Regions from separate parts of the Kitasatospora sp. NPDC004240 genome, predicted to be linked through region 3. Evidence: predicted binding sites of a transcription regulator. Region 3 holds the regulator's gene; each other region holds the start of a gene.
What was found. The regulator HrcA, encoded in region 3, represses chaperone genes, less so after heat shock. The targets are predictions, from matches to a motif close to TTNGCACTCNGNNNNNCNGAGTGCNAA.
Positions count from the first base shown of each region.

Region 1: a site for HrcA is predicted at 5,015-5,041, ahead of groL (chaperonin GroEL). Genes of this name have one in related genera too.
Region 2: a site for HrcA is predicted at 4,302-4,328, ahead of ACWEQL_RS31265 (FmdB family zinc ribbon protein). Genes of this name have one in related genera too.
Region 4: a site for HrcA is predicted at 2,197-2,223, ahead of groES (co-chaperone GroES). Genes of this name have one in related genera too.

Region 1 covers NZ_JBSGFD010000049.1:3,163-10,688, reverse strand. Annotated here, with positions in the region: gene ACWEQL_RS15760 (copper homeostasis protein CutC) at 1-322, opposite strand, end outside; gene ACWEQL_RS15755 (hypothetical protein) at 463-1,413, opposite strand; gene ACWEQL_RS15750 (PadR family transcriptional regulator) at 1,410-1,787, opposite strand; gene ACWEQL_RS15745 (HD domain-containing protein) at 1,902-2,606, shown strand; gene ACWEQL_RS15740 (hypothetical protein) at 2,681-3,040, opposite strand; gene groL (chaperonin GroEL) at 3,235-4,857, opposite strand; gene ACWEQL_RS15730 (cold-shock protein) at 5,295-5,498, opposite strand; gene ACWEQL_RS15725 (MoaD/ThiS family protein) at 6,182-6,460, opposite strand; gene thrC (threonine synthase) at 6,505-7,526, opposite strand, start outside.
Region 2 covers NZ_JBSGFD010000153.1:9,028-16,553, forward strand. Annotated here, with positions in the region: gene ACWEQL_RS31250 (penicillin acylase family protein) at 1-497, opposite strand, end outside; gene ACWEQL_RS31255 (potassium/proton antiporter) at 860-2,371, shown strand; gene ACWEQL_RS31260 (MFS transporter) at 2,782-4,191, shown strand; gene ACWEQL_RS31265 (FmdB family zinc ribbon protein) at 4,340-4,651, shown strand; gene mscL (large conductance mechanosensitive channel protein MscL) at 5,220-5,639, shown strand; gene ACWEQL_RS31275 (hypothetical protein) at 5,704-5,991, opposite strand; gene ACWEQL_RS31280 (sigma-70 family RNA polymerase sigma factor) at 6,215-7,186, opposite strand.
Region 3 covers NZ_JBSGFD010000017.1:54,082-61,607, reverse strand. Annotated here, with positions in the region: gene ACWEQL_RS07535 (Uma2 family endonuclease) at 1-276, shown strand, start outside; gene ACWEQL_RS07530 (DUF3097 domain-containing protein) at 267-1,103, opposite strand; gene ACWEQL_RS07525 (DUF2785 domain-containing protein) at 1,124-1,903, opposite strand; gene pspAB (PspA-associated protein PspAB) at 2,037-2,618, opposite strand; gene htpX (zinc metalloprotease HtpX) at 2,657-3,574, opposite strand; gene hrcA (heat-inducible transcriptional repressor HrcA) at 3,830-4,864, shown strand; gene dnaJ (molecular chaperone DnaJ) at 4,940-6,079, shown strand; gene ACWEQL_RS07500 (16S rRNA (uracil(1498)-N(3))-methyltransferase) at 6,167-6,916, shown strand; gene ACWEQL_RS07495 (S41 family peptidase) at 7,066-7,526, shown strand, end outside.
Region 4 covers NZ_JBSGFD010000186.1:2,116-9,641, forward strand. Annotated here, with positions in the region: gene ACWEQL_RS33975 (polysaccharide deacetylase family protein) at 1-852, shown strand, start outside; gene ACWEQL_RS33980 (THUMP-like domain-containing protein) at 903-2,105, opposite strand; gene groES (co-chaperone GroES) at 2,366-2,671, shown strand; gene groL (chaperonin GroEL) at 2,788-4,419, shown strand; gene ACWEQL_RS33995 (LysR family transcriptional regulator) at 4,552-5,556, shown strand; gene ACWEQL_RS34000 (WhiB family transcriptional regulator) at 5,629-5,955, opposite strand; gene ACWEQL_RS34005 (response regulator transcription factor) at 6,513-7,124, shown strand; gene shbA (RNA polymerase sigma factor ShbA) at 7,466-7,526, shown strand, end outside.

The sequences.
Region 1 (7,526 bases), on a different contig from region 3:
CGGCCTCCGTGGCGGCCAGGTCCACCGCCCCCTCGGCATCGAGGAACCCGAGGACGAACTCGTCGGCACCCTCGGCGCGCAGCTTGGTGGCCCGGGCGCACAGTTCGTCCAGGTCGCCGGGCGTGAACCCGTCGCGGATGCGCAGCATGACCCGCAGCGGGATGTCCACGGCGGCGCGGATCTCGGCGAAGTCCCCGACGGACGGGGTGAGCCCGTCGGCGGCCATGTCCGTGACCAGTTCGAGCCGGTCGGCGCCACCCGACTCGGCCGCCTGGGCATCCTGGGTGGTCAGCGCGATGACTTCGAAGATTGGTCTAGACATGTAGACCAATCTGCCACAATCCCGGTCCCCTCGCGAGCCCCCGCGCCGATCGCCCCTCGGATCGCCCCACGGATCACCGCCAGGAGCGCCCCGCCGACCGGTCCTCCGATCACCCCGTCCGCCCACCCGGCCGAGCCCCGTCACCGGGTCGTGCGCACACCCCCGCCCCTCAACGACGGCACCGCGCCCCTGCGCAGCAGGACCAGCGCCGGCACCATCACGGCAAGCCCCGCCATCGCGACCAGCGAAAGCAGCCGGCCGCCCACACCGGCCTGGTCCCAGACGACGAAGAGGCAGAAGCCCGCCGTCAGCGGCAGGGTCGCGAGCCCGACGGCCGCCGGCACCTCCCAGTCGCGCCACATCGAGACCCCGAGCAGGAGCGAACCGGCCAGCAGGACCGCCGCCCAGCCCCGGTCACCGGAGAGCTGGATCATGTACGGACCCTGCATCACGCCCAGCAGCAGCCCGCCGGCCACCGCCGCCAGCACCGCCATCCGGGAGCGCCGGGTCGAGGCCTCCACCAGCTCCACGGGCGCGGCCAGCACCAACAGGCCCGCCAGGACGAACGGCAGGTCACTGGCGAATGTGAAGCCGGCCCACCAGCTCGCGGGCGACTCCATTGCGATCATCAGGAAATCGGCCACCGCGGCGACGGAGACCGCCGCGGCCAGCACCCGCACGGCCGTCCAGCGGCCCAGCAGTGCCGCCCCCGCCAGCAGGAGGGGCAACGCCACCAGGGCCCGCGTCAGCGCGTACAGCGCCAGGCCGGAGCTCCCGGGCCGCTGCGTCAGCCAGAAGTACGCGATCTTCGGCTCGACGAGCCACGGGCCGACGACCATCCCGGCGATCGCCCCGGCCACCATCGGCGCGGCCAGTGCCGCGATCCGGCCTCCCGGCGAGGTGGGGGCGAGACCCAGACTCATACGCAGCCCGTACGCGCCCAGGGAGGACGCCTCCCGAACGGTGGCCAGCGGACCGGCCCCCTCGGTGGCCTCGGCGAAGACATCGGCGAGTTCCTCGCCCCGCTCGCGGCGGTACTTGGCCGGATAGAGCCGCAGCGCGGCCCGGAAGGCGAAACTGACCTCGATCACGCGAAGGCCCCCCTGGTCCTCGTGGTCCCCGAGGTACGCGTCGCCCTCGGGGTGGAGCCGGCCGAGAGCCGCCGTTCGGCCTCGGCCGCGACGATCCGCAGCCGCTCGGCCTCCCCGGCCAGGGCCTCACGGCCACCCTCGGTCAGCGCGTAGGTACGCCGGGCCCGGCCGTCGACGATCTCCTCGGCGGCGACCTCGATCAGGCCCTGCTGGAGCAGCCGGTCAAGCGCCCCGTAGAGGGTTCCGGTCCGCATCCTGACCCGGCCGCCGGAGATCTCGGCGATCTCCTGGATGAGCGCGTAGCCGTGTCTGGGCGCATCGGCCAGTGCGGTGAGAAGGAGCAGCGTCGGCTCCTGCATGGCACGTTCAGTCATGCGTCTATATATATCGTCCAACGGCATATCCAGTCCACAGGAACCGCCGAACCACCGCAAGGAGATCGCGGAGGTCCCGGGAAACCCTTCGGCCCCGCACAGCAGAATGTCGCCATGCCGACCTCCGCCGACCACCCCGACACGCCGGACAGCCCCGCTGCCACCGCCCCCGCCATCGCCCCAACCGACCCCGCCGACCTCCTCGACGCCTGGACCGCCCTGCTCCGCCGCTGCGGCGCCCGCGTCGACCCCGAGCCGTACGGCCGCGAGCTGCTGCGACGCTGGTCCGAGCCGCAGCGCCACTACCACACCACCGCCCACCTGCGGGCGGTGCTCGGTCACGTCGACACGCTCGCCGGGCACGCCGAGGCCCCGGACGCCGTCCGGCTGGCCGCCTGGTTCCACGACGCCGTCTACCGCCCGGACCGCTCCGAGAACGAGGAGCGCAGCGCCGCCCTCGCCGAACGGGCCCTCGCCGAGGCAGGCCTCCCCGGCACCCTGGTCGCCGAGGTCGCCCGGCTGGTCCTGCTCACCGTCACCCACCACCCCGAGCCCGGCGACCGGGACGGCGAGGTGCTCTGCGACGCCGACCTGGCCGTGCTCGGGGGCACCCCGGAGGCGTACGGCGCGTACGCGGCCGCCGTGCGCGCCGAGTACGCCTTCGTGCCGGAGCCGGACTTCCGCGCCGGGCGCGCGGCGGTGCTGCGCCAGCTGCTCGCGCTCCCCGCGCTGTACCGCACGCCCACCGCCCTGGCCCGTTTCGACGGCCCCGCCCGTACCAACCTCGCGGCCGAACTCGCCCGGCTGGAATCCGCCTGACGACGAACGCCCCCGCCCCGAACGGGGCGGGGGCGGGGGCGGGCGCGGGCAGGGCGCCGGACCGACCGACGGGGCTACGTCAGCTGCCCGACCGGCGCCACGACCTTGCCCTCCTTGCCGCAGACCCAGTGCGGCTCCGGGCCCAGCTCGGGCTCCACGCTCAGCGCGTGCGGGTCACCGTCGGCCGTGCAGGCGGCGCACAGCGGCCAGCGGCCGTGCGACTCCAGCAGCGCGTCCTGGACGTCCTGGGCGACCAGCCCGAGCACGTACTCGGTGCCGTCCGGCCACTGCTCCAGCCACCAGCGCCGATGCGTCACGGCCTGCTCGACCAGCGACACCACGGCGGCGTCCGCCGCGTCCCGGGCGGTCAGGTCCGCGAGGATCAGCGCCCTCGCGTTGTGCAGGGCGGTCTCGATGTCGTCGTCAGCAGCCATCCGCCCATTCTCCCAAACCCCGCACCACCCGCCCCCACGGCCGGAGCCACGGCCCCCACCGCCGAAGCCCCACCCCCAGGAGCACCCAAGCCCCGGGGCCCCCTCCGGGGCCACCCCGGAAACGCCGCACGGGCGGCTCCCCGGAGGGAACCGCCCGTGCGATCGGAGACTCGTCCGATCCCGTGGAAGCGGGATCAGAAGTCCATGTCACCGCCCGGCATGCCGCCGCCGGCGGCCGCGGCGGCCTTCTCCGGCTTGTCGGCGATGACGGCCTCGGTGGTGAGGAACAGCGCCGCGATGGAGGCGGCGTTCTGCAGCGCGGAGCGAGTGACCTTGGCCGGGTCGATGATGCCCTCGGCGACCAGGTCGACGTACTCGTTGGTGGCGGCGTTCAGGCCGTGACCGGCGGGGAGGTTGCGCACCTTCTCCACCACGACGCCACCCTCCAGGCCGGCGTTGGTCGCGATCTGCTTGATCGGGGCCTCCAGCGCGACCTTGACGATGTTGGCACCGGTGGCCTCGTCGCCGTCCAGCTCCAGCTTGTCGAAGGCGACACCGGCCTGCAGCAGCGCGACGCCACCACCGGCGACGATGCCCTCCTCGACGGCGGCCTTCGCGTTGCGGACGGCGTCCTCGATGCGGTGCTTGCGCTCCTTGAGCTCCACCTCGGTGGCCGCGCCGGCCTTGATGACGGCCACGCCGCCGGCCAGCTTGGCGAGGCGCTCCTGGAGCTTCTCGCGGTCGTAGTCCGAGTCGCTGTTCTCGATCTCGGCGCGGATCTGGTTCACGCGGCCGGCGACCTGGTCGCTGTCGCCGCCACCGTCGACGATGGTGGTCTCGTCCTTGGTGATGACCACCTTGCGGGCGGTGCCCAGCAGGTCGACGCCGGCGTTCTCCAGCTTGAGGCCGACCTCCTCGGAGATCACGGTGCCACCGGTGAGGATGGCGATGTCGCCGAGCATGGCCTTGCGGCGGTCGCCGAAGCCCGGGGCCTTGACGGCGACGGACTTGAAGGTGCCGCGGATCTTGTTCACGACCAGGGTCGACAGGGCCTCGCCCTCGACGTCCTCGGCGATGATGACGAGCGGCTTGCCGCTCTGCATGACCTTCTCCAGCAGCGGCAGCAGGTCCTTGACCGAGCCGATCTTGGAGTTGGCGATGAGGATGTACGGGTCCTCGAAGGTCGCCTCCATGCGCTCCAGGTCGGTCGCGAAGTAGGCGGAGATGTAGCCCTTGTCGAAGCGCATGCCCTCGGTGAGCTCGAGCTCCAGACCGAAGGTGTTGCTCTCCTCGACGGTGATGACGCCTTCCTTGCCGACCTTGTCCATGGCCTCGGCGATGAGCTCGCCGATCTGGGTGTCGGCGGCCGAGATGGAGGCGGTGGAGGCGATCTGCTCCTTGGTCTCCACGTCCTTGGCCTGGGCCAGCAGCTGGTCCGAGACGGCGGCGACGGCCTTCTCGATACCGCGCTTCAGGGCCATCGGGTTGGCGCCGGCGGCGACGTTGCGCAGACCCTCGCGGACGAGCGCCTGGGCGAGCACGGTGGCGGTGGTGGTGCCGTCACCCGCGACGTCGTCCGTCTTCTTGGCGACCTCCTTGACGAGCTCCGCACCGATCTTCTCGTACGGGTCCTCGAGCTCGATCTCCTTGGCGATGGAGACACCGTCGTTGGTGATCGTGGGGGCGCCCCACTTCTTCTCCAGCACGACGTTGCGACCCTTGGGGCCGAGCGTGACCTTCACTGCGTCGGCGAGCTGGTTCATGCCACGCTCAAGGCCGCGGCGAGCTTCCTCATCAAAGGCGATGATCTTGGCCATCTGAAGTGGTCCTCCGGGACACGGTCGACTGCTCGGACCAAGGGGTGCCCGCGACGGACGGCCCTGGTGTGCGGGGGTCCATTCCCCTACCGCTCCCTGGGGCCTCACCGACCCGGTCCGCTTATCACTCTCAAGCTGTGAGTGCTAACGCCAATGATTAGCACTCTGGGGTGGCGAGTGCAAGCCCAATCGGCGATCCCGCGAGCCGCGCCCGCCCCTCCACGGAGGCCCTCCCGCCCCGCCGCGGAGGCCCTCCCGCCCCGCCGCGCGACCGTCGACGGGGCCCGCGCCGGGCGCCTCCCCGACACCGCGCGGGCCCGGGGGCGGAGGCACCCCGGACACGCCGACGGGCCCGTACGCCGATACGTACGGGCCCGTCGCGAAGCGAGAGGTCCACCAGCCGGTGGGCCGAGCCGAACTCCTGGAGCCGGAAGGTTTCAGACCGCCGCGCGGACCATGTCCGCCTGCGGGCCCTTCTGTCCCTGAGAGATCTCGAACTCGACCCGCTGGCCCTCCTCAAGGGTGCGGTAGCCGTCCATCTGGATCGCGCTGTAGTGGACGAAGACGTCCGCACCACCGTCGACCGCGATGAAGCCGTAGCCCTTCTCCGCGTTGAACCACTTGACGGTGCCCTGAGCCATTCCGAACTCCCCTAGTGCTGTGCTGGCCCTTCACGCGCCCGCAGGTCTGCGGGCCCGGGTCTGGTTGAGGCCGGCCCGGGGAACCCCCCCTGAGCGCAGCCCTGCACACCGCGATCCCCGGCCGGGCCCCGGACGGACTCCGGTGAACGGGTGATTGCGTCGACCGCGGCTGAATGTATCCGGATAGACGCCCTCTGCAACAGGCCCAGCCGATACGAATTCGCTCGGTCCATCAAGGGACAGGTCGGGCCAGAACCGGGTGAACTCGGCATTCCGTCCCGGACATGGCGGGCGAATTACCCAAATCCCCTCATGAATTCTGACATCCGCCTGACATGATTCACGGCTTCGGGGCGGACGCGGGTCTCGCCCGCCGGACGGGGCGGGGGCGCCCCGTTCCCCTCCGGGCGAAACTCTACTCCGACCGGGGCGACTAAAAATTCACGCCGCAATACGACGAGCCGCCTTCACGTCCGGAGAGTGCAATTCCGGACGTGAAGACGGCTCAACAGGTCAAACAGGTCGAACGGAACCGAACCGGCCGAATGCACCGGGCCGGCGGACCGCATCGATCAGGCCAATCGGAGCGACCGGCCGGTCAGGCCGGTCGAGCCGGCCGGACAACGAGGTCGACCGGGCCGAGAGGGCCGACCCGGCCGAGAGGCCCGACCGTCACCGGGGCCTCAGCAGCCGCCGGCCACCGCCGGGATGATCGAGACGCCGGCGCCGTCCTTGATCTCCGTGGCCAGGCCCTCGGCGAAGCGCACGTCGTCGTCGTTGACGTACACGTTCACGAAGCGGCGCAGCTTGCCGGTGTCGTCCAGGAGGCGGGCGGCGATGCCCGCGTGGTTCTTCTCCAGGTCGGCGATGACCTCACCGAGGGTGGCGCCCTCGGCGGTCACCTCGGCGGCGCCGCCGGTGTAGGTGCGCAGGATGGTGGGGATGCGGACGTTGGCGCTCATGGCGGTGGCTCTCCTAGCTGGGGGGCGGAGCGGGGCGGGGAAGGTCAGACGGAGGCGAGGCCGGCGGCCCGGAAGGACTCCAGCGACGGCCGGATGACGGTGGTCATGCCGGCGTCGGAGACGGCGTCCAGGGTCTTCAGGCCGTCGCCGGTGTTGATCGCGACGGTCTCCTTGGCCGGGTCCAGCTGACCGGTCTCGACGAGCTTCTTCAGCACGCCGACGGTGACCCCGCCCGCGGTCTCGGCGAAGACGCCCTCGGTGCGGGCCAGCAGCTTGATCGCGGCCACCACCTCGGCGTCGGTGACGTCCTCGACCGCGCCGCCGGTGCGGCGGGCGATGTCCAGCACGTACGGGCCATCGGCCGGGTTGCCGATCGCCAGCGACTTGGCGATGGTGTCCGGCTTGACCGGCCGGATCACGTCGTGGCCGGCCTTGAACGCGGCCGAGACCGGGGAGCAGCCGGCGGCCTGGGCGCCGAAGATCCTGTACGGGCGGTCCTCGACCAGGCCGAGCTTGATGAGCTCCTGCAGACCCTTGTCGATCTTGGTGAGCTGGGAGCCCGAGGCGATCGGGATGACGATCTGCTCCGGCAGCCGCCAGCCGAGCTGCTCGCAGATCTCGTACGCCAGCGTCTTGGAGCCCTCGCCGTAGTACGGGCGGAGGTTGACGTTGACGAAGCCCCAGCCCTCGCCGGCCGGGTCGCCGATCAGCTCGGAGCAGAAGCGGTTCACGTCGTCGTAGTTGCCGTCGATGCCGACCAGCTGACCGCCGTAGACGCCGGCCATGACGACCTTGCCCTGCTCCAGGTCGTGCGGGATGAAGACGCAGGACTTGAAGCCGGCCCGGGCGGCGGCCGCGCCCACCGCGCCGGCCAGGTTGCCGGTGGAGGAGCAGGAGAGCGTGGTGAAGCCGAAGGCCCGCGCCGCCTCGATCGCGCAGGCGACCACGCGGTCCTTGAACGAGTGGGTCGGGTTGCCGGAGTCGTCCTTGATGTGCAGCTGGGCGGTGAAGCCGAGCTCGCGGCCCAGGTTGTCCGCCTTCACCAGCGGGGTCCACCCGGGGTTCA
Region 2 (7,526 bases), on a different contig from region 3:
TCCAGCGAGGCGCTCTGGCCGCCGGGGTGCTCGCCGAGCCAGGCGTTGACGCCCTCGGTGTAGGCCTGGAGGTACTTCTTGGTCTCCGGGGACAGCTGCTCGTCGAACTCCTTCTTCGCGATCTCGCGCCAGCCCATGGTGCGCAGGAAGGAGTCGGTCTCGACCTGGCCCTCGCCGAACATCTCGGAGAGCCGGCCCGCGGTGATGTGCCGCCGGACGTCCATCTCCCAGAAGCGGTCCTGGGCCTGGACGTAGCCCTGGGCGCGGAAGAGGTCCTCCTCCGTGTCGGCGTACAGCTGCGGGATGCCGTTGCCGTCGCGTTTGACGTCGACCGGCGCGCTCATGCCCGCCACCTTGACGCTTCCGTTGACCTCGGGGAAGGAGGCCCGGACGGCCGCCACCCCCCGGTAGCCGCCATAGCCGAGACCGGCCACCAGCAGCACGACCAGCACGATCACGATCAGACGGGCGCGCCGGAACTTCTTCGAGCGGGGCATCTGGGTCCTTGCGGTCCTCGGCTGGGGGGCGGGGGGCACGGCCGGGGCACAGGGCCCGCGACAGGGCACCACATTAGGCGGACTCGGCTGGCGGCCGTGCACGGGGGACGCCCACCGTTGTATCGCGGGAGCTCAGCATGTGGACCCGGGGGAGGGGTGAAGCTAAAGATATGGCAAAATGTTAGACTGAGTAACGATCCGTTAGGAGACCAGTCGGCGTCCGAACCCACCTCCGGTGCCCGCCGGTCGCCACGACCCCCGCGGTCATCGCACACCCCGCGCCCGACCGGCCTGCCACCGGAACGGCCCGGGTCACCAGAACGACACCCCGCCCGCCCCCAGCCTGCCCGAGGTGCCCCTGCGTGAACGTCGCCCACCTGAACCAGCTGCTCCTCGAGTTCTCCGTGATCCTGCTGGTCGCGGTGGTCGCCGTGCGCATCTCGACCCGGTCGGGGCTCCCCAGTCTGCTGATCTACCTCGGCATCGGCGTCGCACTCGGCCAGAACGGCCTCGGCATCCCCTTCGACAACGCCGAGCTCACCCAGGTGCTCGGCTACGCCGCCCTGGTGGTCATCCTGGCCGAGGGCGGCCTCAAGACCAGCTGGCGCGAGGTCAAGCCGGTGATGCCGGCGGCCACCGTGCTGGCCACGCTCGGCGTCGGGGTCAGCGTCTTCGTCACCGCGGCCGGCGCGCACTGGCTGGTCGGCCTGGACTGGCGCACCTCACTGCTGCTCGGCGCGGTCGTCTCCTCCACCGACGCCGCGGCCGTCTTCTCCGTGCTGCGGATGGTCCCGCTGCCGCACCGGCTCACCGGCCTGCTGGAGGCCGAGTCCGGCTTCAACGACGCCCCCGTGGTGATCCTGGTGGTCGCCTTCGCCACCACCGGCGAGCTGGACCCCTGGTACGTCCTGATCGGCACGATCCTCTCCGAGCTCGCCATCGGCGCCGCCGTGGGCTACACGGTCGGCCGGCTCGGCGCGTACGGGATCAAGCACGTCGCGCTGCCGTCCTCGGGCCTCTACCCCATCGCCGTCCTGGCGCTGACCGTGCTCGCGTACGCCGGCGGCGCGCTGCTGCACGGCTCCGGCTTCCTCGCCGTCTACATCAGCGCCGTCATCCTCGGCAACGCCAAGCTGCCGCACGGGCCCGCCGTCCGCGGCTTCGCGGACGGGCTGGCGTGGATCGGGCAGATCGGCATGTTCGTCCTGCTCGGACTGCTCTGCACGCCCGAGACGATGGGCTCGGCCGTGGTGCCCGCGCTGGTCATCGGCACCGTGCTGGTCTTCGTGGCCCGCCCGCTCTCGGTGGTGCTCACCCTGACGCCGTTCAAGCTGCCCGCCCGCGAACAGGCCCTGCTCAGCTGGGCCGGACTGCGCGGGGCGGTGCCGATCGTGCTCGCCACCATCCCGATGGTGGCGGGGGCGCCGAAGGCCCAGGAGGTCTTCAACATCGTCTTCATCCTGGTCGTCGTCTTCACCCTGCTCCAGGGCCCGACCCTGCCGTGGGTCGCCAAGTGGCTGAGGATCTCCGAGGGCTCGATGGGCCAGGACCTCGGCATCGAGTCGGCGCCGCTGGAGAAGCTGCACGGCCACCTGCTGTCGGTCGCGCTCTCGACGACCTCGCGGATGTCCGGGGTCGAGATCGGCGAGCTGCGGCTGCCGTCCGGCGCGGCGGTCACCCTGGTGGTCCGGGAGGGCAACAGCTTCGTCCCGGACAAGGCGACCGTGCTGCGCGGCGGCGACGAGCTGCTGGTGGTCACCACGGACGAGGTCAGCGAGGCGGCGGAGCGGCGGCTGCGGGCCGTGGACAAGGGCGGCAAGCTGGCGGGCTGGCTCAACGGGCGGGACGGGCGACCCGGGGGCGCCGCGGGGTGATCCGGGCGGGTGGACGGCTCGGCGGGCCGGGCGGGTGTCTCGGCGGATCGGGCGGGTGTCTCGGCGGATCGGGCGGGTGTCTCGGCGGATCGGGCGGGCGGGCAGGGCTTGGCTTGGCCGGGTGTCATCCGCCGTTCACCTTGCATCGACAGGACAGTTTTGACAGTTGCCTGTAGTGTGGAGGCGAGCGCGACATCTACGCGCGTATAAGTATGATGGTTGATACACCCCCAACATCTGTCTGAAGCAGAGTTGGCGCGACCGTTCGGCGGCCGCGGCCCGGCCCACGGCAACCCTCGCCGGCCAGGCCCGGTATCTACCCCGGTCGACGCGCGAGAGGACGACTCTCGGCGCCGTCGGGGCCACCCCTTTGCCCCTTCTGCGCTACCAGGCAGCAGGAAGGACCGACCGTGACGGCCCGCCGAACGGTCGAGAACGACGCCCAGCAGGCCCCGGCCCAGGACGCCCCCGCGCGCGTCGGCTACGGCGCGCTGCTGAGCACGCCCGGCGCCTGGACGTTCCTGGCGCCCGCCTTCGCAGCCCGGCTCCCGTACGCGATGCTGAGCCTGGGCATCGTGCTGCTGGTCCTGGACACCCACGGCTCGTACGGCACCGCCGGCGCGGTCGCGGCGGTCTCCGCCGTCGCCCAGGCCTTCGTCGGCCCGCAGACCGGCCGGCTCGCCGACCGCTACGGCCAGGCCGCCGTCCTGGTGCCCAGCGTCGCCGTGCACGCGCTGTCGGTCGGCGCGCTGATCGCCCTGGCGCTCGGCCACGCCCCGGTCTGGACGCTGTTCCTGGCCGCCGCCCCGGCCGGTGCCAGCGTCCCGCAGATCGGCGCCATGGTCCGGGCCCGCTGGGTCGCCAGGCTGACCTCGCCGGACGGCACCTCCTCACCGATGCTGAACACCGCGTTCGCCTTCGAGTCGGTCACCGACGAGTTCACCTTCGTGGTCGGACCGGTGCTGGCCACCGCCATCGCCACCACGGTCAACCCCTCCGCCGGCCTGATCGCGGAGGCGGCGCTCACCGTCGTCGGCGGCCTCGCCTTCGCCGCCCAGCGGCGCACCGCGCCGGCCCGCCACCCGCACCGGCCCGGCGCCCGCCGCGCCTCCGCACTCGCCTCCCCCGGCGTCCGACTGCTCGCCGGCGCCTTCCTCGGCGTCGGCACCGTCTTCGGCGCCATGCAGGTCTCGGTGACCGCCTTCGCCAAGGCCGCCGGACAGCCCGAGGCCAACGGCATCGTGTACGGGATCTTCGCCGGCGGCTCGATGCTGGCCGGCGTGCTGTACGGCATGATCGCCTGGCGCCGCTCCGCCCGGCAGCGGATGCTCGTCAGCTACGCGCTCCTCGTGGTCGGCTGCTCCACCCTGTGGGCGATGCCGAACCTGGCCGCGCTGGCCGCGGCCGGCCTGGTCTGCGGCCTGGCCATCGCGCCCACCCTGATCACCGGGTACACCCTGGTCGAGACGCTGGTCGCCGACGGCGCCAAGACCGAGGCGTTCACCTGGCTGACCGGGGCCATCGGCCTCGGCCTGGCGGCCGGCTCCACGGTGGCCGGGCAGCTGATCGACGGCTTCGGGACCTCGGCCGGGTTCCTGGTGCCGGTGGCCGGCGCCGGGCTGGGCCTGGTCGCGCTGATCGCGCTGCGGCACCTGCTGGTCGCACCGGGGGCGGGCTCCGGCGCGGGCACCGAGGCCGGTGCGCTCACGGGCGCGGGCGTCGAGATCGCCGCGAGTGTCGAAGCCGACGCGGGCGTCGAGGCCGGCGCCGGGTCCTCCCGGGCCGGAGCGGGGCAGCTGGTCGGGGCGGCCAAGGGCTGACGGGGCACCGCGGACGGGCGGGTAGCGGGGTGACCCCGCTGCCGCTCCCGGCTCATCTCACACCTGAGTCGCTGGACTGTTCCAGCGGAATGCCGCATCATTGAACATCGTTAGCACTCATCAGGCGAGAGTGCCAGGAGGAAGACAAGTGCCCACGTACCAGTACCAGTGCACCGAGTGCGGCAACGGCCTGGAGGCGGTGCAGAAGTTCACCGACGAGGCGCTGACCACGTGCCCCGACTGCCAGGGGAAGCTCCGCAAGGTCTTCTCGGCCGTGGGTGTGGTCTTCAAGGGCTCCGGCTTCTACCGGACCGACAGCCGCTCGTCCTCCAGCAGCTCGGTGGGCGCGGGCTCGTCGTCCTCGACCTCTACCCCGTCCTCCTCGCCCTCGACGAGCGGCGGCGGCACCGGCGGAAGCTCGGCCCCGGCCGCCAGCTCCGCCCCGGCGGCGGCGAAGTAGCCCTTCCGGCCCGTCCGGCCAGGCTTCGAGAGGCCCGGTCCCGCGTCTGAACGCGGGACCGGGCCTCTCGCGTTCGCAGGCCCCGGCGCGCACGGGCCCGGACGCGTTCACCGGGCCGCCCGGGCGCCGCTGTTAGGCCATGTGAGTGTACGAAGTTATCCACAGGGCCGGGTTTTCCACAGGAATGGGAAGGAGGATTTCCCCCCACCCCGGTCCGGTGCAGAGTGTGCGCCATGACGACCCACACCTCCGCCGAATCCGACGGATCCACCGGGCATTCGAGGCCTCCCGGATCCCCCGGATACTCCGTGCCGCCGCGTCATGAGCTCCCGCGCTTCCCACCGATCCGGCCCGGCCGCACCCTGCGTCACCGGCTCCGCCGGGCGGTACGAGGGCGTCCGCCGGTGGCCGCCCTGGGCCTGCTCGTCCTCGCCGTGGCACTCACGGCCGGGCCGCTGCGGGCGGGGCTGCCACCGCCGGCGGCGGCCGGTGTCGATCGAACGGGTTGTCAATCGGGCTCCGCCGAAGATCACCCGTAACCGTTCCGCCACCTCGTCGTTCACGCGGCATGAAGGGCTTCAAGGAATTCCTGCTGCGTGGAAACGTCGTCGAACTCGCCGTCGCCGTAGTCATCGGTGCGGCCTTCACCAACATCATCAACGCCTTCGTCAGAGGCGTGATCAATCCGATCGTCGGCCTTTTCGGGGCGAAGGACCTGTCCTCCTACAGCTCCTGCCTCAAGGGGCCCTGCGAGGTGGACGCGGCCGGGGAGGTCACGTCCGGCATCTTCATCCTCTGGGGCTCCGTGCTCAGCGCGGTGCTGCAGTTCGTGATCACCGCCGCCGTCGTCTACTTCTGCCTGATCCTGCCCATGAACCATTACACCGCCAAGCGCAAGACCCTCGCCGAGACCCAGGTGGAGGCCGAGGAGAAGGAGGTCACCCTGCTCACCGAGATCCGCGACGCCCTGGTGGCGGGGCAGCGCTGAGACTCCGGCCCGGAGCCCGGCCCGGCTGCACCCGCCGGGGGCGCGTTCAGTTCCCGTGATGCGTTCAGTCCCCGTGGTGCGGCGGGCGCTGGCTCAGATACCAGTCCAGCCCCCGCCCGGTCCCGGAGCCCGTACCCGGGCGCTCGCCCCAGCCGGCGTCGGTGTCGTCCCGGGACTGCTGGTCCAGCGGGTCCTTGAAGATCAGCCGGGCCTTCCGGGCGGAGGCCGCCCGTCGGGCCTCCTCGGCCGCGTCCTGCCCCGGATCCCGTCCCGGGACCGGCTCAGGCGTAGCGCCCGGCGCCGCGTCCGGGGTGACGGCGTCCGCCGCCGGCTCCGCGTTCTCGTCCCGCATCACTGCTCCCTCTGTCCTTCTCCGGCGCCGACGGCCGCCGGAACCCCCGTGTCCCGCCCATCACCGCCGGAGGCATCACCACGGCCCGTCCATCACGGTCCGTCGCCACAGCACGTTCGTCCCAGTCCGTCGCCACAAGCCTAGAAGCACCCGTCCGCACCGCCGGAACACGCGGCGGGCCCCGGCGGCGGAGTGATCCGCGCCGGGGCCCGCACGGCGACGGTCAAGCCGCCTCGAAGCCGGCGTGGTCGGCGATCTTCTTCAGCTCCGCCAGCGCGTGCTTCTCGATCTGGCGGATCCGCTCACGCGTCAGCCCGTGCTGCTTGCCCACCTCGGTCAGGGTGCGCTCGCGGCCGTCCTCCATCCCGTACCGCGACCGGATGATCGAAGCCGTACGGTCGTCCAGCCGTCCGATCAGGTCGTCCAGCTCCTCCCGGCGGAGCATGACCATCACGGCGTCCTCGGGAGAGGTGGCGCCGGTGTCCTCGACCAGATCGCCGAACTGGGTCTCGCCCTCGTCGTCGACCGACATGTTGAGACTGACCGGGTCCCGTGCCCAGTCCAGGACGTCCTTGATCCGCGTCTCGGTGGTGTCCAGCTCGGCCGCGATCTCGGCGGGCTCGGGCTCACGGCCCAGCTCCTTGGACTTCTCCCGTTGGACTCGCCGGATCCGGCCCAGCTCCTCGACCAGGTGCACGGGCAGCCGGATGGTGCGCGACTGGTCCGCGATCGACCGGGTGATCGCCTGCCGGATCCACCAGGTCGCATAGGTGGAGAACTTGAAACCCTTGGCGTAGTCGAACTTCTCGACCGCCCGCACCAGGCCCGCGTTGCCCTCCTGGATGAGGTCCAGCAGCGGCAGGCCGCTGCGGGGGTACCGACGGGCGACCGCCACGACGAGACGGAGGTTCGAACGGATGAAGACGTCCTTGGCGCGCTCCGCGTCCTCGGCTATCGCCTCCAGCTCCTCGCGCTGGACGCCCTCGGGCAGCTCGCCCTCGTCCAGCAGGTGCTGGGCGTACACACCGGCCTCGATCCGCAGTGAGAGCTCGACCTCCTCGGCGGCATCGAGCAGGGGCGTCCTGGCGATCTCGTCGAGGTACATACCGACCAGGTCACGGTCGGCCTCAAGGTTGGTCGGGCGGGCCGCGCGAGTCCGGTCGGCCCTGTCGCGAACGACGGCACGGGTGGCCATGCTTGCTCCCTTTGCTGGTGTTGCCGAGCTCTGCCTGCCTGCCCGGAAAGGGCAAGAAGTGCGGGCCCCGGGGGGGCTCACACGTAACGATCCAACGAACAGATTCCGGACAACATTCCCAAGTCGCTCAGATTCTTCCAGCGATGCAGTATCCTGCCGGTTTTCGCACGAGATCCGGACGGAGGGTGACCGCCGGTGCACCTCAAGTGCCGATCGCGCGATCGATTCCGGACGGGCGGCCGCCGCCGCGCCGAGCGCCCCCTCTCTCGCGCGGGACGCCCCCCGTCGCGCGGGAGGGCACGGGGGAGGCCGGCCGCCGCCGCGCGCCGGCTTTCCCGGC
Region 3 (7,526 bases):
CCCTCGGTCGCCCTGGTGGTCGAGGTGGTGTCCAGGACCAGCGTCGACCGCGACTACCGGATCAAGCGGGAGATGTACGCCGAGGGCAGCGTCCCGGCGTATCTGGTCGTCGACCCGATCAAGGGCGAGTGCCTGCTCCTCGCGGAGCTCAGGACCGATACGGCGTCGGGTGTGCCGGAGTACTGGTCCAAGCGCACCACCAAGTTCGGCGACCCGGTCCCGCTGGACGTCCTCGGGATCACGCTGGAGACCGGCGAGTTCCAGACCTACGCCTGACCGTCCGGGGCGGTCACGAAGTCGATCAGTTCCTCGACCCGGCCCAGCAGGGCCGGGTCGAGGTCCTTCCAGGAGTCCACCGAGGCGAGGACGCGCTTCCAGGCGGCCGGGGTGTCGGCGGGCCAGCCGAGGCGGCGGCAGGTGCCGAGCTTGAAGTCCTCGCCGCGGGGCACGTCGGGCCAGGCGGGGATACCGACCGAGGAGGGCTTCACGGCCTGCCAGACGTCGATGTACGGGTGGCCGACGACCAGGACGTGTTCGCCGCTCACCCGGGCGGCGATGCGCTGCTCCTTGGTGCCCGGGAGCAGGTGGTCGACCAGGACGCCGAGGCGGCGGCCGGGGCCGGGGGCGAAGTCGGCGACGACCGCGGGCAGGTCGTCGACGCCCTCCAGGTACTCGACGACCACGCCCTCGATCCGCAGGTCGTCGCCCCAGACCCGCTCGACCAGCTCGGCGTCGTGCCGGCCCTCCACGTAGATGCGCGACTCGCGGGCCACCCGGGCCCGGGCGCCGGGGACGGCGACCGAGCCGGAGGCCGTCCGGCCGGGGCCCCGGGCGGGGGCCGGCGCGGCGGGACGGACCAGGGTGACCACCCGGCCCTCCAGCAGGAAGCCGCGCGGGGTCATCGGGAAGACCCGGTGCCTGCCGAAACGGTCCTCCAGGGTGACGGTGAACCCCTCGGCGGTCTTCTCGCAGCGCACCACCGCCCCGCAGAAGCCGGTCGCCGCCTCCTCGACCACCAGGTCCCGCTCGGCGGGCACCTCCGGGGCGGGCCCCTGTCGCTTCCACGGCGGGGTCAGGTCGGGTCCGTACGGGCGGCTGCGCATTCCACGGAGTCTACGAGCCGTCAGCCCGTGAACGGCGAGTTGACCACCAGGACCTCGGCGATCCGGGCGCGCAGGGCCTCGGAGTGGCGGACCGGCAGGGCCTCGCCGCCGCGGACCGCGCGCACGCCGCGGTCGGCGAGCACGGACACCATCCGCAGGGTGCGCAGGGTGTTGGAGACGTTCGCGGGGACGCCGGGGGTCGCGGCGGAGGGCCGGCGCGGCGGCTGGGCGGCGATCGGGTCGAGCCAGGCCAGCGCCTGCTCCTCGGTCAGACCGGGGCGGGTGAGGACCACGGCGACCGCCCGGCCGAGGCGGTCGTCCTCCAGGGCGTCCCAGACGTGGTCGGTGGGCGCCGTCAGCCGGGCCGCGGCCAGCGCCAGCAGCGGCCCCGGGTCGGCCGTCAGCGGGCTGCGGCCGAGGGCGGCCAGCAGGTCGGCGCCGTGCGCGACGGCGTGCAGCCAGCCGAGCTCCGGGTGCCAGCCGCGCAGGTCGGTCTCGGCGGGGTACCAGCGGGCGAAGGCGTCCAGCCACCGCGGCTGCCAGACGCCGGCGTCGGCGATCTCGGCGAGGACCAGCGGGGCGAAGGTGCGGGCCTGGATCTCCGGGTCCGAGAGGCGCGCGGCCATCGCGTCGCCGAGGCGCTCCAGCTCGGACGGCGCCAGCCGGGGCACCCAGCGGCACAGCTGCTCGTAGGCGAGCAGGTCGCGGATCTCCGGGTCGGGGGAGCGCAGTGCGGCGCTCACCTCGTCCAGCAGCGCGGGGGTGGGCTCGGCGGCCTCGATCTCGGTCCAGTTGATCACGGGCGGACCCTAGGGCCCGCGGCGGCCCGGGGCCACCGAATTACCCGCCGGATCACGCGCCGGATCACGCGCCGGAGCATGTGCCGGATCATCCGCCGGTCACTCGCCGGTCACTCGCCGGCCGGCGGGCGGCTCACATCCCCGGGGCGCCCCAGACCGGGAACCAGCGGGACAGGTCCGACTCGACGCGGAGGTCGTTCCTGAGCAGGTGGGAGATCTCGATCTCCAGCGGGTTGTCCCGCTTCTCCCGGCCGGGCCGTTTGCACATCGGGTAGAACGTGCCGCGCTTGTACAGGTAGACCAGCGCGAGCGAGCGCCCCCGGTCGTCGCGGAAGCCGACCAGGGAACAGAGCAGCTGCGGGCCGAAGCCGTTGGCCTCCAGCTCGCTGTTGACCGCGTGCAGGTCGTTGACCAGGTCCGGCAGCTCCTCGGGGGTGTGCCGGGCGAGCAGCCAGGAGTAGCCGTAGTCGTCCCGGGAGGCCTCCACCGGCACCCCGCCGCGGTCGGTGTCGGCGTCCAGCAGCGCCCGGACCTGCCGTTCGACCTCGTCGAACGCCCCGCCCTCGACGCTGGCGAAGCAGACCGAGCCCAGCCCGGTCGGCCGGAAGCCGGTCCCGGCCTCCAGGGTGAGCGCGGCGGAGGGGATGCCGAACAACTGGTCGAGGTCGGGCCGGACGGGCTTGCTGCGGCCGAACAGGGCGTCCAGGAGTCCCACGGTGGTCCTGCCTTCCCGGGAGGGGCGGGGCGGCCCGGTCAGTGGCCGAGCTCGTCGGAGATCCGGGCCAGCTGCTCCAGCCGCCGCTCCAGCGGCGGGTGGGTGGCCAGCAGCCGGGCGGCGCTCTCGCGGCCGCTCAGCGCCGGGGCGAAGTAGAAGGCGTTGTACGGCTGCGCCCTGCGCAGGTCCTCGGTGGGGATCCGGGCGATCTGCCCGGTGACCTTGGTCAGCGCGGAGGCGAGCGCGCTGGGCCGTCCGGTGAGCTGGGCGGCGGCGCGGTCGGCGGCCAGCTCCCGGTAGCGCGAGAGCAGCCGGGTGAGCAGGAAGCTCAGCGCGTACACCACGATCGACACCAGCGGGACGACCAGCGCCACGACGGCCGCGTTGGAGTCGTTGCTGTTGCGGCCGCCGAGGAAGCCGCCGTACATGGCGATCCGGGTCATCGCGCCGGCCAGCACCCCGAGGAAGCCGGCGACCGTCATCACCGCGACGTCCCGGTGGGCGACGTGCGACAGCTCGTGGGCGAGCACGCCCTCCAGCTCCTCGGGCTCCAGCCGGCGCAGCAGTCCGGTGGTGACGCAGACCACGGCGTTCTGCGGGTTGCGGCCGGTCGCGAAGGCGTTCGGCATGTCGTTGTTCGCGACCGCGACCCGCGGCTTGGGCATGTCGGCGAGCGCGCAGAGCCGGTCGACGGCGCCGTGCAGCTGCGGGTACTGCTCGGGGGTGACCCGGTGGGCGCCCATCGCCTTCTCGGTGATCCGGTCGCTGAACCAGAACTGCGCCACGAAGAGTCCGCCGGAGACCAGCAGTACCAGGGGCCAGGCGCCGCGCAGCAGCGCGATCAGCAGGCCGGTGAATCCGACGTACAGCAGCCCGATCACGAACATGGTCCCGACCATCCGGCCGGTGAGTCCGCGGTCGGGCGCGAAACGGGTGTGCGGGCCCGAGGTCGACATCGCTGCTCCTCCGTTCGCCGTCCCGCTTCCGATGCTGCCACCGGGGCCGCCGTCGCGCGCAGTGACGGCGTGCGGTCACCCTGGCGATGCGGGCAGGATCACCCTGGACGGGCCGTTCCTGCCGTCGGACCCGGGCCTTACACTGGCAGGTACGGTTCTGGCACTCGGCTGTCCCGAGTGCCAAGTCCGGGGCCTCCCAGAACGGCCCGCAACATGTCATAACGGACAACGTGCGAAGACGGAGGTGCGTGCCCCATGGCCGGTGAGGTCCGTCCGCTGGACGACCGCAAGCTCGCGGTGCTGCGCGCCATCGTCCAGGACTACGTGGGCACCGAGGAGCCGGTGGGCTCCAAGGCCCTGGTGGAGCGGCACAACCTCGGCGTCTCCCCGGCGACCGTCCGCAACGACATGGCGGCCCTGGAGGAGGACGGCTACATCCACCAGCCGCACACCAGCGCCGGGCGCATCCCCACCGACAAGGGGTACCGCCTGTTCGTCGACAAGCTGGCCGAGATCAAGCCGATGAGCGCGCCGGAACGCCGGGCGATCCGGCACTTCCTGGACGGCGCGGTCGACCTGGACGACGTGGTGGCCCGTACGGTGCGGCTGCTCGCGCAGCTGACCCGGCAGGTCGCCGTGGTCCAGTACCCCTCGCTGTCGCGCTCGACCGTGCGGCACATCGAGCTGGTCACGCTGGCCCCGGCCAAGGTGATGCTGGTCCTGATCACCAACACCGGCCGGGTCGAGCAGCGGATGGTGGACTGCCCGGGCACGGTCGGCGAGACGGTCCTCGCGGACCTGCGCTCGCGGATCAACACGCGCGCCGTCGGCCGGCGGCTGCCGGAGGTGCCAGGCCTGCTGGAGGAGCTGCCGGCGGCGTTCGAGGCGGCCGACCGGCCGACCGTCACCACCGTGCTGGCGACGCTCTTCGAGGCGCTCGCCGAACAGAACGAGGAGCGGATCATGCTGGCCGGCACGGCCAACCTGACCCGCTTCGGGCACGACTTCCCGCTCACCATCCAGCCCGTGCTGGAGGCACTGGAGGAACAGGTCGTCCTGCTCCGCCTCCTGGGTGAGACGGCGGACGCCGGGATGACGGTCCGGATCGGCCGGGAGATCGCCTACGAGGGGCTGAATTCCACGTCGGTCGTGTCCGTCGGCTACGGTTCGGGCGACGAGAGTGTGGCCAAACTGGGAGTGATCGGTCCGACCCGGATGGACTATCCGGGCACAATGGGGGCGGTGCGAGCGGTGGCACGGTACGTGGGCCAGATCCTGGCCGAGTCGTAGGAACCGCTGCCGCCGGTCCTCCGGCGGTGGTACCAGTCGCAAGCACTTCTACAGGCGGAACAAGCGGAGCATTTGGTGGCCACGGACTACTACGCGGTACTCGGCGTCCGACGGGATGCGGGGCAGGACGAGATCAAGAAGGCGTTCCGGCGCCTGGCACGCGAACTGCACCCGGACGTCAACCCGGACCCGAAGACGCAGGAGCGGTTCAAGGAGATCAACGCCGCCTACGAGGTGCTCTCCGACCCGCAGAAGCGCCAGGTCTACGACCTCGGCGGGGACCCGCTGTCGCCCAACGGCGGCGCGGGCGCGGGCTTCGGAGCGGGCGCGGCGGGCTTCGGCTTCTCCGACATCATGGACGCCTTCTTCGGCGCCGCCTCCGGCCAGCGCGGGCCGCGCTCGCGCACCCGGCGCGGCCAGGACGCCATGATCCGCCTGGAGGTGACCCTGGAGGAGGCCGCCTTCGGCACCACCAAGGAACTCCAGGTCGACACCGCCGTCACCTGCACCACCTGCAGCGGCGAGGGCGCCGCGCCCGGCACCTCCGCGCAGACCTGTGACATGTGCCGCGGCAAGGGCGAGGTCTCCCAGGTCACCCGGTCCTTCCTGGGCCAGGTCATGACCTCCCGCCCCTGCCCGCAGTGCCAGGGCTTCGGCACCGTGGTGCCGACCCCGTGCCCGGAGTGCGCCGGCGACGGCCGGGTCCGCGCCCGCCGCACCCTGACCGTCAAGATCCCGGCCGGTGTCGACAACGGCACCCGCATCCAGCTGGCCGGCGAGGGCGAGGTCGGCCCCGGCGGCGGCCCGGCCGGCGACCTGTACGTCGAGATCGCCGAGACCACCCACACCGTCTTCCAGCGCCGCGGCGACGACCTGCACTGCACGGTCACCATCCCGATGACGGCGGCCGCGCTCGGCACCCAGGTGCCGCTGCAGACCCTGGACGGCCTGGAGGAGGTCGACATCCGGCCCGGCACCCAGTCCGGCCAGTCGATCCCGCTGCACGGCCGGGGCATCACCCACCTGCGCGGCGGCGGCCGGGGCGACCTGATAGTGCACGTCGAGGTGCAGACGCCCACCAAGCTCGACCCCGAGCAGGAGGAGCTGCTGCGCCGGCTCGCGGTGCTGCGCGGCGAGGAGCGGCCGGCCGGCCAGTTCGCGCCGGGCCAGCAGGGCCTGTTCTCCCGCCTGAAGGACGCCTTCAACGGCCGCTGACGGCCCCCGCGGCGCCCGGCGCCCCCGCGACCCGCGGGGTGGCCGGGCGCCGTCGTTCCACCGCCCGACCAGCCCCCGAGGAACCCCATGACCGCGCCCGTGTTCGTCGTCGAGACCGAGCGGATCGCCACCGCCGCCCCCGGCGCGGTGATCCGCCTGGACGGCCCGGAGGGGCGCCACGCGGCCGCCGTGAAGCGGCTGGAGCAGGGCGAGGCGGTCACCCTCGCGGACGGGCACGGGCTGGGCGTGGACGGCCTCGTGGCGGCCGTGCACGGCAAGGACGCCGTCGAGGTGACCGTGGCCGCCGTCCGCCGGGAGCCCGAGCCGGGCCCGCGCCTGGTCGTCGTCCAGGCGCTGCCCAAGGGCGACCGCGGCGAGCTGGCCGTGGAGACCATGACCGAGGTCGGCGTGGACGTGGTGATCCCCTGGGCGGCCTCCCGCTGCATCACCCAGTGGAAGGGCGAGCGCGGCGCCAAGGCGCTCGCCAAGTGGCGGGCCACCGCGCGGGAGGCCGGCAAGCAGTCCCGCCGGCTGCGCTTCCCCGAGGTGCGTGAGCTGATGACCACCCGGCAGCTGGCCCCCCTGCTGGCCGGGGCCGCGTTGGCCGCGGTGCTGCACGAGGAGGGCGGCGCGCCGCTGGCGAGCGCCGCGCTGCCGGTGGCCGGGGACATCGTCCTGGTGGTCGGCCCCGAGGGCGGGGTGTCGCCGGAGGAGCTGGCCGCCTTCGCCGGGGCCGGCGCCGCGCCGTACCGGCTCGGGCCGTCCGTGCTGCGCACCTCCACCGCGGGCGTCGCCGCCGGCGCGCTGCTGCTGGGCCGCACCGGCCGCTGGGGCTGACGCCCGGGAGCGCGGGCGGGACGCGGGCGACCCCGGCCGGGCCCCAGCCGGCCCCAGTCGGGCCCCAGCCGGGACACGGGTAGCCCGTGCGGGTTCGCCCTCGCCGAAATACGGCGCGCGCCGTGGGTGCGCCTGCCTAGATTGGCGGCGTGAGCGAATCCCTGAGCACCGATGCCCCCGGCACCTCCGTCGGCGCCTACCTGCGCCACCCGCACCTGCACGGTGACCTGGTCACCTTCGTCGCCGAGAACGACGTCTGGCTCGCCCCGCTGGACGGCGGCCGGGCCTGGCGGCTGACGGCCGACCAGGTGCCGGTCCGCCGCCCGAGGTTCTCCCCGGACGGCCGGCACATCGCCTTCACCTCCACCCGGGACGGCGCCCCCGAGGTGCACGTCGCCCCGGTGGACGGCGGGCCCTCGCGCCGGCTGACCCACTGGGGCAGCCACCAGACCCAGCTCCTCGGCTGGACCCCGGACGGCCGCCCGGTCGCGGTCACCACCGCCGGCGAGGCCACCCTGCGCCGCACCTGGGCGAACGCCGTGCCGCTGGACGGCGGCCGGCCGGAGCGGCTGCCGTACGGGCCGATCGGCGGGCTCGCCCTGGAGCCGGG
Region 4 (7,526 bases), on a different contig from region 3:
GCCCTGCTGGCGACCGTCACCGGGTGCGGCGGGGACGGGGGCGGCGGGTCCGCCGGGCCGTCCACGGCCGCCGCGACCGCCGCCACGGCGGGCGGCCCGGCGCCGGCGCCCGCGCCCACCACCGCCCCGGGGGCGCCCTCCGCCCCGGCGGCCGACGCGGCCGCCTGGGCGAAGTGGAACCTCAAGCCGCTGCCGCCGGCCCCGCCCGCGCCCGCCGACAAGCCGGTCAAGCTGGCCCGGACCGGCCCGGTGCCGGTGTTCAGCGACGTCCCCACCCCGGACAGGGTCGTCTTCATCACCATCGACGACGGCGCCGAGAAGGACCCGCGGTTCGTCGAGATGCTGACCGACCTCAAGGTGCCGGTGTCGATGTTCCTGACCCGGGACATCGTCAAGGACGACTACGGCTACTTCAAGAAGCTGCAGGCGCTCGGCAACCACGTCCACAACCACACCTCCGACCACGCCCAGCTCAGCAGGGTCTCCCCGGAGAAGCAGCGGGCCGAGGTCTGCGACGCCCAGGCCGCGCTGACCCAGCAGTACGGCACCGCGCCGCTGCTGTTCCGCCCGCCGTACGGGGACGGCGCGCACACACCGCAGCTCAACACCACCGTGCAGCAGTGCGGGCCGCGGGCGATCGTGCTGTGGCGCGAGTCGATGCAGATCCACGACATGCAGTACCAGGCGGCCGACCGGAAGCTGAAGCCCGGTGACATCGTGCTCGCGCACTTCCGGGGCCCGAAGGACCTCAAGGGCGAGACGATGACGCAGATGTTCGGCGAACTGCTCGCCCGTATCCAGGAGCAGGGCTTCTCGGTGGCCCGGCTGGAGGACTACGTCCAGGCCCCCTGAGCGTCGTCCCCGGACGGGCCCGCCTCAGGGCTGAGCCGGACGGGCCCGCCTCAGTCCTGAGGACGCGTCACCGGCCGGCCGAGCATCATCAGCGGGCCGTGGTCGGTGCGGCTGAGGATCACCGTGGTGCTGTTCGGCCCGCCGGGCCGCAGCTGGCGGCGGAGCTCCTCGGGGGTGATCGCCATCCCGCGCTTCTTGATCACCACCGTGCCGACCGCCCGCTCGCGCAGCAGCGCCTTCAGCTTCTTGATGTTGAACGGCAGCACGTCGGTCAGCTCGAAGGCGTGCGCGTACGGCGTGGCGACCAGCTCGTCGGAGGTCAGGTAGGCGATCTTCGGGTCGATCAGCCGGCCGTTCACCCGCTCGGCGACCTCGGCGACCAGGTGGGCGCGGATCACCGCGCCGTCCGGCTCGTACAGGTAGCGCCCGACCGGCCCGGCCGGTGGGTCGGGCAGGGTGCCGCCGGTGAGCGAGTCGCCGTGCGGCAGCAGGGTGGCGCGGTGCGGGTGGCCGGCCTTCGTGCCGAACCAGAGCACGGCCTCCTTGACGTCGCCGTGGTCGGAGACCCACTCGGCCTCGGCGTCCGCCGGTACGGCCTCGTGGGGGATGCCCGGGGCCACCTTGAGCGCGCCGACGGGGGTGCGCCGGCCCGCCTCGATCGCCCAGGACAGCGGCGGGGTGTACGCCTCCGGGTCGAACACCCGGCCGCGCGCGGTGCGCCGGGCCGGGTCGGTGAACACCGCGTCGTAGCCGGTGACGTCCACCTCGGCGACGTCCGCGCAGCGCACCTCGACCAGGTCGGCCAGGCCCAGCGCGGCGGCGTTCGCGGCGACGGCGGCGCAGGCGGCCGGGTCGCGGTCCACGGCCAGCACCTCGATGCCGGCCCGGGCCAGCGCCAGGACGTCCCCGCCGATCCCGCAGCAGAGGTCCGCCAGCCGCCGGACGCCGAGTGCGGCGAAGCGGCGGGCGCGCCACTCGGCGACCTCGCGGCGGGTGGACTGCTCGACGCCGTTGGGCGTGAAGTACATCAGGTCGGCGTCCGCGCCGAACTTCGCGCGGGCCCGCTGGCGCAGCCTGGCCTGCCCGAAGGCGGCGGAGACCAGCTCGGCCGGGTGCCCGCGGCGCAGCCGGGTGGCCAGCGCGAGCTCCTCCTCGGGGGTGAACTCGCGCAGTTCGGCGAGGAGGGCTTGGCCCTCGGGGGTCAGCAGGGGCTGCAGGGTGTCGGTCTCCACGGGGCCATTCTCCCCGCTCAGGGCGCGGGGCGCGGTCGTGCGGCGGGGGTCCGCGCGGGCGTCCGGCGGGGGCGGCGCGGGCGTCCGGGATCCGAAACGCCGGACGGCTCCGTTGGCACTCTGGTTGACTGAGTGCTAACACCGGCCTATGGTCGTCCTTGGCACTCCCCACGGTGGGAGTGCTAACGCGAAGACGTGTGTCTGACCCCCGCGACGGCAGGCCCGCAGGTTCGCCACCTACCCGTTAGAAAACCCCGTAATCTCCGAAGGGGAGCTCGGACGTGACCACCAGCAGCAAGGTTGCCATCAAGCCGCTCGAGGACCGCATCGTGGTCCAGCCGCTCGACGCCGAGACCACCACGGCCTCCGGCCTGGTTATCCCGGACACCGCCAAGGAGAAGCCCCAGGAGGGCGTCGTCCTGGCCGTCGGCCCGGGCCGCTTCGAGGACGGCCAGCGTCTGCCGCTCGACGTCGCCGTCGGTGACATCGTCCTGTACTCGAAGTACGGCGGCACCGAGGTGAAGTACCAGGGCGAGGAGTACCTGGTCCTCTCGGCGCGCGACGTTCTCGCCATCATCGAGAAGTAAGTCGTTCCAGCCCGCCCCGGATCCGTGTCCCGAGTGACAGGGGCCCGGGGCGTGGTTGTTGGTTCACGTAGTTCGGCGGCCGTCGTGCCGGCCGCAGCCCCGAGGGAATAGGGAACATGGCGAAGATCCTGCAGTTCGACGAGGACGCCCGCCGCTCGCTGGAGCGCGGTGTCAACAAGCTGGCCGACACCGTCAAGGTGACCATCGGCCCCAAGGGCCGCAACGTCGTCATCGACAAGAAGTTCGGCGCCCCGACCATCACCAACGACGGTGTCACCATCGCCCGTGAGGTCGAGCTGGACGACCCGTACGAGAACCTTGGCGCGCAGCTCGTCAAGGAGGTCGCCACCAAGACCAACGACGTCGCGGGTGACGGCACCACCACCGCCACCGTGCTGGCCCAGGCCCTGGTGAACGAGGGTCTGCGCAACGTCGCCGCCGGCGCCGGCCCGGCCGCCCTGAAGAAGGGCATCGACAAGGCCGTCGCCGCCGTCTCCGAGCACCTGCTGTCGGTCGCCCGCGAGGTGGAGGGCAAGGACGACATCTCCGCCGTCGCCGCCCTCAGCGCCCAGGACTCGCAGGTCGGCGAGCTGATCGCCGAGGCGATCGACAAGGTCGGCAAGGACGGTGTCATCACCGTCGAGGAGTCGAACACCTTCGGCGTGGAGCTGGACTTCACCGAGGGCATGCAGTTCGACAAGGGCTACCTGTCGCCGTACTTCGTGACCGACGCGGAGCGTCAGGAGGCGGTCCTGGAGGACCCGTACATCCTGATCAACCAGGGCAAGATCTCCTCCATCCAGGAGCTGCTCCCGCTGCTGGAGAAGATCCTGCAGGGCGGCGCCTCCAAGCCGCTGCTGATCATCGCCGAGGACGTCGACGGCGAGGCGCTGTCCACCCTCGTGGTGAACAAGATCCGCGGCACCTTCAACGCGGTCGCCGTCAAGGCCCCGGGCTTCGGTGACCGCCGCAAGGCGATCCTCGCCGACCTGGCCGTCCTGACCGGCGGCACGGTCATCTCCGAGGAGGTCGGCCTCAAGCTCGACCAGGCCGGTCTGGACGTGCTGGGCACCGCCCGCCGCGTGACCATCACCAAGGACGAGACCACCATCGTCGACGGCGCCGGTGACAGCGAGGCCGTCGCGGGCCGGGTCGCCCAGATCAAGGGCGAGATCGCCAACACGGACTCCGACTGGGACCGCGAGAAGCTGCAGGAGCGCCTGGCCAAGCTGGCCGGCGGCGTCTGCGTCATCAAGGTCGGCGCCGCCACCGAGGTGGAGCTGAAGGAGCGCAAGCACCGCCTGGAGGACGCCATCTCGGCGACCCGCGCCGCGGTCGAGGAGGGCATCGTCGCCGGCGGTGGCGCCTCCCTGGTCCACGCCGCCAAGGTGCTGGACGGCGGCCTGGGCCTCTCGGGCGACGAGGCGACCGGTGTCGCGGTCGTCCGCAAGGCGCTGCACGAGCCGCTGCGCTGGATCGCCCAGAACGCCGGCCTGGAGGGTTACGTCATCACCTCCAAGGTCTCGGAGCTGGAGCTCGGCCAGGGCTACAACGCCGCCACCGGCGAGTACGGCGACCTGGTGAAGGCCGGCGTCATCGACCCGGTCAAGGTCACCCGCTCCGCCCTGGAGAACGCGGCCTCGATCGCCTCCCTGCTGCTCACCACCGAGACCCTCGTGGTGGAGAAGAAGGAGGAGGAGGCCGACAACGGTCACGGCCACTCCCACGGTCACGGCCACTCGCACTGACGCCGAACGGCTGACCGGAGGCCCGGCCGCACCCCTCGGGGGCGCGGCCGGGCCTCCGGCGTGGGGCGGTGCTCCAGTCTTCAACCATCAGTGGAATTTTGCGCTACGCAAAGATTGCCTTATAACTGAGGCATGATCGAGGCCCGCCATCTGCGCGTCCTGCGTGCGGTCGCCCGCACCGGCTCCTTCTCCGCCGCGGCCCGGGAACTGGGCTGCACCCAGCCCGCCGTCAGCCAGCAGATGAAGGCCCTGGAGAAGTCCGTGGACACCCCGCTGGTGGTCCGCTCGGGCCGCGGGATGCAGCTGAGCGAGGCCGGACGGGTGCTGCTCAAGCACGCCACCGGGATCCTGGCCGGGCTCTGCGCCGCCGAGGAGGAGGTCGCGGCGATCGCCGGGCTGCGGGCCGGACGGGTGCGGCTGGTGTCCTTCCCGACCGCGAGCTCCACCCTGGTGCCGCCGGCCGTCGCCCGGCTGCGGGACAGCCATCCGGGGGTCCGCGTGTCGCTGGTCGAGGCCGAGCCGCCGGAGTCGCTGGCGATGCTGCGCGGCGGGGAGTGCGAGGTCGCGCTGGCCTTCCGCTACCCGGGCTCGGCGGGCGCCGCCGCGCTGCCGGTGCCCGGGCACGGCACCCCGCGCGAGGCGCGGGCGGAGGCCAACCTGGAGGCCCAGCAGCTGACGGCGGTCACCGACTGGTCCGATCTGGTGGCCACCCCGCTGCTGGACGACCCGCTGGTGGCCCTGCTGCCGGCCGCGCACCCGCGGGCGGGGCGCGGCGACGGCGTGCCGGTGGGGCTGGCCGAGCTGGCGGGGGAGCAGTGGATCGCGGGGTGTCCGCAGTGCCGGGGGCACCTGGTGGAGCTGTGCGCGGGGGCGGGCTTCGAGCCCCGGATCGACTTCGCGACGGACGACTACCCGGCGGTGGTCGGCCTGGTGGCGGCCGGGCTGGGGGTGGCCGTGCTGCCGGGCCTGGCCCTGTCCTCGGTACGGCCTGACGGCGTGTCGGCGGTGCCGCTGCGGACCGCCTCGGGGGCGCCGGCGGTGCGGCAGGTGGTCGCGCTGACCCTCCCGGACCTCGCCGAGGTGCCGGCGGTGGCGCTGATGCTGGAACGGCTGGCGGGGGCGGCCGCGGAGCGCTGAGTCGGGTTCAGCCCCGCGGGCGGCGTGAAGCGCCGCGAAGAAACGTTTCTCCACGGCGGGCGCGGCGGGTGATCAGCGCTGCAGGCTGGGCGGCATCGCCAGCGGCACCTCGACCATGCGGTTGCGCGAGCGGCCCATCATCTCCTCGCGCTCGTCCTCGGTGAGTCCTCCCCAGACCCCGTACGGCTCCCGGACCGCGAGCGCGTGCGCGGCGCACTCCGTGCGCACCGGGCAGCGCATGCAGACCTCCTTGGCGCTCGCCTCGCGCGAGCTGCGGGCGGCCCCGCGCTCACCCTCCGGGTGGAAGAAGAGCGAGCTGTCCACTCCGCGGCAGGCGGCGGAGAGCTGCCAGTCCCAGAGATCCGCGTTGGGGCCGGGGAGGCGGGAGAAATCTGCCATGGCTCATTCCCTTCAGAAGCTCGTCGGCGCGGGCCGTCGGCCGGCGGCGGGACCGTCGGCTACGGCGGGGCTTCGATGCGCTGGTGTGGACACCTGGAAATATGACTTACGGCAACTCCATGGACAAGTCACCCACAGAGTGGCACAACAGTCAATGACCATACGAAAGCTATAAAAACGGGCAAAGTGGGGCATGGTTCTCCGCAGGCCCGGGCGTGGCAATCGGGTGGCCGACGGCGCGTGCGGCCCCGCACCGGCGTGCGGGTCGCGCGCCCACCGCGCGCGAGCTGCACAAAAGTGCGGCGCGTGCACCGCGATGCGGCTGATCGGTAATGGGTTGGCCACGTACAGTGGTGGACGGCCCTGAAGGCCGTAACTCATTCGAGTGACGGTCGTTGGATGTGCGGAGGCGGTTAGCGGGCGGTGGACGTCGGGAACGATCGCGGGGAAGCACCGGCGATCAGTACGGAAGTCTGTCGCCGATCGGCCGTGTCGGAGAGATTCGTACCAGCCAGGAGGCTCAACGTGACGCGGATCAGCTGCGGAGGACGACGGTCATGACTTCCGTTCTCGTTTGCGACGATTCCCCGCTCGCCCGCGAGGCGCTTCGCCGCGCGGTGGCGACCGTACCCGGCGTCGACCGGGTCACCACCGCGACGAACGGGGAGGAGGTCCTGCGTCGTTGGGTGGCCGACCGCTCCGACCTCGTCCTGATGGACGTCCGGATGCCCGGCCTCGGCGGGGTGGAGACGGTCCGGCGGCTGCTCTCCGCCGACCCCGGCGCGCGGATCATCATGCTCACCGTCGCCGAGGACCTCGACGGCGTCGCGCTCGCGGTGGCCGCCGGGGCGCGCGGGTACCTGCACAAGGACGCCTCGCGCGCCGAGCTGCGGGCCACCGTCACCCAGGCCCTCGCCGACCCGACCTGGCGGCTCGCCCCGCGCCGGCTGCGCAGCCCCGACATGGGCGCGGCGCCGACGCTGACGGCGCGTGAGATCCAGGTGCTGGAGGGCATGAGCCACGGCCGCAGCAACGCGGAGATCGGCCGGGAGCTGTTCCTGTCGGAGGACACCGTCAAGACGCACGCCCGACGGCTGTTCAAGAAGCTCGGCGCCTCGGACCGCGCGCACGCGGTGGCCCTGGGGTTCCGCTGGGGCCTGGTCCGCTGACCACCGGCGGCCCGGCCGGCCCCGGCGTCCTGCCGGCGACCGGGTTCGCGCGCAGGTGTGACGTCGCGGTCCCGAGGTTGCACCATGGAGTGGTGGAGCACCTCGGGGACCAGCGGACAGGAACCGCGGCGAACCACGCAGCCGCGGGAGACTCGGCGAACGGCGCGACGGACGAGGCCGGCGACGGCGGCGGGGCGGGAGGCACGGTGCAGGAGGTGTCGGCGGCGCCCGGCGGTCCGGCGCGCGGCGGCCCGCCGCGCGACGTCGCGGCGCATAACGTTCCGGTGCACAACTCCGGACGCGGTGCCGCGTTTTCCCGATCGACCAGGCACCATGGACCGATGCGTGACGACGAGGCCGCCGCTCCCGGCGAGGCGGACCCGGCGGAGGCCGAACCCTCCG